DNA from 2 places in the Rhodococcus sp. NPDC003383 genome. Region 1 is predicted to be linked to the other one. Evidence: riboswitches for the same ligand, from Rfam matches in the RefSeq annotation. Region 1 holds a riboswitch; the other holds the start of a gene.
What was found. A riboswitch is a leader RNA that binds a small molecule or an ion and turns the genes downstream of it on or off. The one in region 1 is predicted to bind thiamine pyrophosphate.

Region 1 (3,993 bases):
TCCATCCGGAATGTGCAGGGACACGCCCGACGAGCAGCCGCCGGATCCGACACCGGCCCTAGGGTTCGAGCGGCGAGGACGCCTGCGCCCAGAACCGCTTCGGGATCCGTCCGGCGTGCCGGGCCCGGAAACCTGCCTCGACGGCGTGCCGCATCGCCGACGCCATGAGAGCCGGGTCCTTGGCCCGGGTCACCGCGGTCGCGAGCAGCACCGCGTCGCAGCCCAGTTCCATCGCGAGGGCGGCGTCGGACGCGGTGCCGATGCCCGCGTCGAGCACCACCGGGACACCGGCGGCTTCGACGATCATCTCGATGTGGTGCGGATTGGCGATGCCCAGTCCGGTGCCGATCGGCGAGCCGAGCGGCATCACCGCCGCGCATCCGACGTCCTCGAGGCGCTTCGCGAGGACCGGATCGTCCGTCGTGTACGGCAGGACCACGAACCCGTCGTCGACGAGTTGCTCTGCCGCCGAGACCAATTCGATGGCGTCGGGCAGCAGGGTGCGTTCGTCGGCGATGACCTCGAGCTTGACCCAATCGGTTTCGAGGGCCTCGCGGCCCAGTTGCGCGGTGAGCACCGCTTCCTTCGCGCCGCGGCAGCCCGCGGTGTTCGGGAGCGGGGTGATGTCGAGGCGGCGCAGCAGGTCGAGCACCCCGGTGCCGGAGGCGGCGTCGACGCGTCGCATGGCGACGGTGGTCAGTTCGGTACCCGAGGCGACGAGCGCTTCCTCGAGCACCGCGAGATTCGCGGCGCCGCCGGTGCCGGTGATCAACCGCGACGCGAAGGTGCGTCCGGCGATGGTCAGCTGCGGCAGGTCGTGTGCCGGGTCACGGAGCTCAGCCACCCTGGACCGCCGTGAGAATCTCGATCTGCCAGCCCTTTCCGACCGGTTCGGACCACCGCCCGCGCGGGAACACCGCGCCGTCGACGGCGATCGCGATGCCCTTCTCCGGCAGCCCCAGCTGCACCAGCAGTTCGGCGACCGTCGGCGCCTCGGCGAAGTAGTGGTCCTCACCGTTGACGGTGATCCCCACCGAGATCGGGTTCGTCATCACAGCCCTTCCTTCGAAAATCTTTGCGGGTCGGCGTTTTTCGCTTCGGCGAGCGGATCGTCGGCGAGTTCGGCGAGCACGGCGTCCGCGGTGATCGGGGTGAACAGGACCCCGTTGCGTCCGTGCCCGGTCGCGGCGACGACCCGTTCGGACAGCCGCCCGATCAACGGCAGGTTGTCCGGGCTCATCGGCCGCAGTCCCGCCGTCGCCTCGTACAGCTCGTACTCGCCGATCGCCGGCAGCAGCGCTTCCGCATCGGCGATGAGGTCCCGCACCCCGGCGACCGTCACCTGCGTGTCGTCGGCCTCGTACTGGGTGGCGCCGACGACGAGACCGTCGCCGCGCGGCACCAGATAGGCCGGCCGGCCGTGCACACTGCCGCGGATGGTGCGGCTCGGGGCGGGGGTGACACCGGGCCGGGCCCGCAACCGCAGGATCTCGCCCTTGACGGGCCGCACCGGAAGGCCCGGCCACAACCGGGCCGACGCCGAACCCGCCGCGAGCACCACCCGGTCCGCGGGCAGCGCGTCGAGCGAATCGACCGCGGTCGCGACGAACCGCACCCCGGCCTCGACGCAGGCGCGATGCAGGGCGTCGACGAGGATCCTGTTGTCCACGGCCAGTTCCGTCGGGGCGAGCAACCCGAGACGGATCCGCGGGCCGAGCGACGGCTCGAGCTCCCGGATCTCGGCACGGGTGAGCACCCGCATCTCGTGGCCCTGCGCCTGCACCCATTCCGCGACGGTGCGCAGGTCGGCGGCGTCGGCGGCATCCAGCGCGACAGTGAGGGACCCGTCCGAAGTGAACAGGTCACACCCGGTCGCGCGCTGCAACCGGTCCCCGAACTCCGGCCAGCGCGCGAGTGACGCCGCGCCCAGTTCCAGGACGTGTTCCTCGCCGGGCCAGCCCTCCGACAGCGGCGCGAGCATGCCACCGGCGACCCAGGATGCGCCCGCTCCGGGGGTCGGGTCGTGCACTGTCACGTCCCAGCCGGCGCTCGCCGCGCGCCACGCGATCGACAACCCGATGACACCGCCACCGACGACGGCTACCGTTCCCATCCTGCGTCCACCTCACTCCCTGCGCCGGCATGATCCGGGTCAGGTCATAACGGTCGGGGCCGGCAGGCCCCCTCTCAGCCCCGCGTTCCCCGGGACTCCCGTGTTGTCATCTCTCCCTCAGAGGTTACCGTCTGGGCTGTGACTTCCTATCGTGGCAACCATCCTTCACCTCGGGAACGACTCGCGGACGCGCGTCTGTACCTGTGCACCGACGCCCGCCGGGACACCGGCGACCTGGCTCGATTCGCGGAGGAAGCCCTCGCCGGCGGAGTCGACATCATCCAGTTGCGTGACAAGGACTCGGCGGGCGAGAAGAAGTTCGGCCGCCTCGAGGCACGCGACGAACTGGCCGCGCTCGAGATCCTCGCCGACGCGTGCCGGCGCCACGGCGCACTGCTCGCCGTCAACGACCGCGCCGACATCGCACTGGCGGCGGGCGCGGACATCCTGCATCTGGGTCAGGGGGATCTGCCGGTCGCCCACGCCCGCAACATCCTGGGTCCGGACATCGTCATCGGCCGATCCACGGGCAGCCGCGCACAGGCGTCCCTCGCCGAGATCGAGGAGGGTGTCGACTACTTCGCGTCCGGCCCGGTGTGGGACACCCCGACCAAGCCGGGCCGCACCGCGGCGGGTCTGGAGGTCATCCGGGAGGTCGCTCAGTCGCATCCGACCCGTCCGTGGTTCGCGATCGGCGGGATCGACATCGAGCGACTGCCCGAGGTGGTCGCCGCCGGCGCCACCCGTGTCGCGGTGGTTCGGGCGATCACGAAGGCCGCCGATCCGCGTGCCGCGGCCGCTGCGCTGAAGGCCGGTCTACCTGCGTAACCGTCTACAGCCAGTCGAGGACGGTCGAGGGCGACAACGCGATCACCGAATCGGGCAGGCGCTCCCGTAGCCCGCGGTCGGCGGTCACGACCACCGTCACCTCCGACGTGAGGGTGGCGGTCGCCCCGGCGAGGCGGGCCAGTTCGTCGTCCCCGCTTCCGGTGGCGGCGTGCACCGGGATGCGGGCGTCCTCGACGATCGCATCCCGGGCCTGGCCTTCGAGCACGGCCTCGATCTGCGTCACCCAGCCGAACCCGCCGTCGGGCAGTTCGAGGGTCCGGGGCAGCACCGCCGCCAGTTCGTTCAGCAGTGCCCCGGTCGCTCCCGGCCGGTCGCGCCACCAGCCGGTCGGGCGGGAGCCGAGCACGTTCGCGGTGTCGAGCAGGACCCGGACCACGCGGGTGCGCAGCGTCGGCCAGGACGCGGCGAACCCCGCGTGCAGCGCCATCGCCTCGACCTCGACCTCCGGCACCCATCGCAGTTCGGTGCTCTCGCCGTTGGGGACGGTGGCCAGCGGGATCCCGGCGTCGGCGACGACGGTCGTGTAGGTCCAGCCGCCGACGACCCCGGCGGTGACGCGCTCGGTTCGGACCGCAACCACCGACACGTCGATGCCGGTCTCCTCGTGCGCTTCGCGTACCGCGGCGTCGACGGTGCTTTCGTGGCTGTCGCGGGCGCCGCCGGGCAGCGCCCAGGTTCCGCCCTGGTGACTCCACGCGGCGCGGTGTTGCAGCAGCACCGCGGGCCGGCCGTCGGGCAGAGGCGCACGCAACAACAGCCCGGCCGCACCGTGCTTGCCCCACCGGCGATCGCCGTCGGGGCCGACGGCCCATCCGTCACCGTCACCGCGCATCGTGTCCGTCCTCCCTACCGGCCGCCGCGGGCTGTCGAACCCCTGTTCCGACGCACTCGCGCAGCGCATTCCTGTTCGTACTGCTTATATGCTCGCCAAGGACTGTGCAACACCGAAAGGGGCGATTGGTGGACCCTCGCCTACACCCCACGATCGACCCCGGCCCCGACCACGCCGAGCAGCGGGCCCCCGAGACACG
Region 2 (3,993 bases), on a different contig from region 1:
GCCGGGCCGCTGCCCCAGCCCCATTCGCGGCCCTGTTCGGCGACGACGAGCAGCGGCACCACCGCGACGACGAGCGCCAGCGCACCCCACCAGTCGATGCGGATCGCCCGGCGCTGCGCGGGCAGCCGCAGATTGCGGGCCACCACCACGAGGGCGAGCACCCCGACGGGAACGTTGACCAGGAACACCCACCGCCAGCCCGTGATACCGAGCAGGCTGCCGGTCCCGGCGAAGAAACCGCCGAGGACCGGACCGAGCACGCTGGAGACGCCGAACACGGCGAGGAAATACGCCTGGTATTTGGCACGTTCGCGAGGCGCGAGGATGTCGCCGAGAATCGCCAGCGCCAGCGACATCAGGCCGCCGGCGCCGATGCCCTGGATCGCCCGGAACGCGGCGAGCATGTACACCGAGGTGGCGAACGAGCACAGCAGCGAACCCAGCAGGAACACGGAGATCGCCGTCAGGTACAGCCGGCGTCGCCCGTAGATGTCGGACAGCTTGCCGTACAACGGCGTCGTGATCGTCGCGGTGACGAGATACGCCGTGGTGACCCACGCCTGCAGCGCATAGCCGTTCAGGTCGTCGGCGATCGTCCGGATCGCGGTGGCGACGACGGTCTGATCGAGGGCGGCCAGGAACATCCCCAGCATCAATCCGCTGAGGATGGAGAGGATCTCGCGGTGCGTGAACGCGACCGATGCGGCCGGGTCGGCACGGTCGCGGTCGGTGCCCGTCACCGTTCCACTCTGTGCCCGGCCCGGCCCGTCGGCAAGTACCACCTGTCGTCAGCGGCGTGACCTCGCCGGACACGCCCGGCGTGCTCGCCGACCCGACCCTGCCGCCGTCCCGTTCCGCCGGCGAACCCTCAGGGGGACGGGACGGCGGGTGTCTCGAGGTAGACCGTGCCGCCGGCGGCCCGGAACTCGGCGGATTTGTGCTGCATCCCGGCGACGACCGCCTGCTCGGTGGCATCACCGAACCGGTCCCGGATGTCCTGGGAGATGCGCATGGAGCAGAACTTCGGCCCGCACATCGAGCAGAAGTGCGCGGTCTTGGCCGGTTCGGCCGGCAGCGTCTCGTCGTGGAACTCCTCGGCGGTCTCCGGATCCAGGGACAGAGCGAACTGGTCCCGCCACCGGAACTCGAAACGCGCCTTCGACAACGCGTCGTCACGCTCGGCGGCACCGGGATGACCCTTGGCGAGGTCCGCGGCGTGGGCGGCGATCTTGTACGTGATCACCCCGGTCTTCACGTCGTCCCGGTTCGGCAGTCCCAGATGCTCCTTCGGCGTGACGTAGCACAGCATCGCCGTGCCGTAGCGGGCGATCTCGGCGGCCCCGATCGCGGAGGTGATGTGGTCGTAGCCCGGGGCGATGTCGGTCACCAGCGGGCCCAGGGTGTAGAAGGGCGCGCCGTGACACAGCTTCTGCTGCCGCTCCACGTTCTCCCGCACCAGGTGCAGCGGGACGTGGCCGGGCCCCTCCACCATGACCTGCACGTCGTGGGCCCAGGCGCGGGCGGTCAGCTCGGCGAGGGTGTCCAGCTCGGCGAACTGGGCGGCGTCGTTGGCGTCGGCGATCGACCCGGGCCGCAGCCCGTCACCGAGGGAGAAAGCGACGTCGTAGCGGGCGAAGATCTCGCAGAGCTCGTCGAAGTGGGTGTAGAGGAAATTCTCCTCGTGGTGGGCCAGGCACCACCCGGCCATGATCGACCCGCCCCGGGAGACGATGCCGGTGACCCGCTCGGCGGTCAGCGGCACGTAGCGCAGCAGTACCCCGGCATGGATGGTCATGTAGTCCACGCCCTGTTCGCACTGCTCGATCACGGTGTCGCGGAAAATCTCCCAGGTCAACGCCTCCGCCTGCCCGTTGACCTTCTCCAGGGCCTGGTAGATCGGCACCGTGCCGATCGGCACCGGGGAGTTGCGGATGATCCACTCCCGGGTGGTGTGGATGTCCTCGCCGGTGGACAGGTCCATCACGGTGTCCGCGCCCCAGCGGGTGGCCCAGCGCATCTTGTCCACCTCCTCGGCGATGGAGCCGGTCACCGCCGAGTTGCCGATGTTGGCGTTGATCTTCACCAGGAACGCCCTGCCGATGATCATCGGCTCGGACTCGGGATGGTTGATGTTGGCCGGGATGATCGCCCGCCCCGCCGCCAGTTCGGTGCGTACCAGTTCCACATCGCAGTTCTCCCGCAATGCCACGAACCGCATCTCCTGGGTGATGATCCCGGCCCTGGCGTAGTGCATCTGCGTGACCGTCCGGCCCGCCTTCGCCCGCACCGGGACGCGGCGGGGGCCTTTCCACTCCCGGGACGCCTCACCACGCCGGGCGGCCGAGCGACCGTCGTCGAGCAGATCCCGTTCCCGGCCCGGGTACTGCTCGACGTCGCCGCGAGCGGCGATCCAGGAGGCCCGTGCCGGCGGGAGCCCGACCTCCGGGTCGCTGCCGGGACCCTCGGTGCGGTAGACCCGCAGTGGCGGGTTCGGGACCCCGCCCGGGGAGTTCTCCAAGCGGATTTCCGTGACGGGAACGTGGAGGTCGTGTTCCTCGTCGTGGACATGGGTCAGGGCATGGGGGTTCGATGCGCTCATCGGAACTGTGCCTACTTCCTTCGCCGGCATTACCCGGACAGGTTCGACGGTCGCAGGCTGCGTCAGCCCGATCTCAGCCCCTGCAATAGGGCTCCCGTGTGGACGGCACCGACACTAACACCGTTGCCGGCCCGGGTATCCCACCAGGGTCCGCACCGACGGTGCGCCTTCAGGGACTTGCGTTGCTGTGATGGATGTTTCGTGGTCACGATGGATGTTTCGTGGTCACGCGGATTGGGCATCGCCGAGATCGCACCCTGATGCTGTCGATATCCATTCGTACACCGCTGCTTCCGTCGTCCGGAACGTCGCGCCGAGCTCCTCCGCGTCGAGATACATACTGCTTGAATGTGCTGTCTTGTAATGCAATTCGATATCGTCGGCCGCCACGGCACCTATGCGGTGCGACAATTCAGGTGTCGAAGGGAGACCCGCGATGACCCAGACACGACCCGTGATCAGGGACGACGTCGAGGAATCGATCGGCGGTGGCGAGGACGTCGCACCCCCTGGGCTCGGGATGGCCCTCGGCGCCCTGGCCGATGTGTTCGGCCACGGACGGACAGTGGCCCGGCACAGCGCCGCGTTCGGCAAGGAACTGGCGAAGATCGCCGTCGGCCGGTCGACGGTGGCCCCGGCCAAGGGCGATCGCCGGTTCGCCGACCCGGCATGGGATACACACCCGGCCTACCACCGCCTCGAACAGACCTACCTGGCGGCCACGGGCGCCGTCGACGGCGTGGTCGACGACGTCGGCCGCGCGATCGACGCGCGCCGGGCGGCCGAGGCCAAATTCGCAGCCGACATCCTCACCGCGGCTCTGGCCCCGACGAACTACCTGTGGACCAACCCCGCGGCACTGAAGGAAGCGTTCGACACCGCCGGACTCAGTCTGGTGCGCGGCACCAAGCATTTCGTCACCGATGTGATCGAGAACCGGGGCATGCCGTCGATGGTGCCGCGCGACGCCTTCACCGTCGGTAAGGACCTCGCGGTGACCCCGGGAGCGGTGGTCTCCCGCGACCCGGTCGCCGAGGTGATCCAGTACACCCCCACCACGACCACGGTGCGCAGCCGGCCGGTGCTGGTGGTGCCGCCACCGATCGGCCGGTACTACTTCCTGGACCTGCGGCCGGGACGCAGCTTCGTCGAGTACAACGTCGGCCGGGGCCTGCAGACCTTCATGCTGTCGTGGCGCAATCCCAGCGCCGAGCAGGGCGACTGGGACATGGACACCTACGCCGCGCGGATACTCCGGGCGATCGACGAGGTGCGGGAGATCACCGGCAGCGACGACGTGAACCTGATCGGGTTCTGCGCCGGCGGCATCCTCGCCACTACGGCGCTCAACCATCTCGCCGCTCAGGGCGATGACCGGGTGCACAGCATGGCGT

Region 2: another riboswitch for thiamine pyrophosphate. It lies ahead of thiC (phosphomethylpyrimidine synthase ThiC); the one in region 1 lies ahead of thiO (glycine oxidase ThiO).

Annotation. Positions count from the first base shown of each region.
Region 1 covers NZ_JBSFRG010000002.1:68,740-72,732, reverse strand. Annotated here, with positions in the region: gene thiG (thiazole synthase) at 59-844, opposite strand; gene thiS (sulfur carrier protein ThiS) at 837-1,052, opposite strand; gene thiO (glycine oxidase ThiO) at 1,052-2,113, opposite strand; TPP riboswitch at 2,111-2,225, opposite strand; gene thiE (thiamine phosphate synthase) at 2,252-2,941, shown strand; gene ACWDTS_RS02245 (NUDIX hydrolase) at 2,946-3,794, opposite strand; gene ACWDTS_RS02240 (hypothetical protein) at 3,923-3,993, shown strand, end outside.
Region 2 covers NZ_JBSFRG010000010.1:90,002-93,994, reverse strand. Annotated here, with positions in the region: gene ACWDTS_RS11580 (MDR family MFS transporter) at 1-740, opposite strand, end outside; gene thiC (phosphomethylpyrimidine synthase ThiC) at 869-2,599, opposite strand; TPP riboswitch at 2,598-2,707, opposite strand; gene ACWDTS_RS11570 (hypothetical protein) at 2,825-2,989, opposite strand; gene ACWDTS_RS11565 (PHA/PHB synthase family protein) at 3,036-3,993, shown strand, end outside.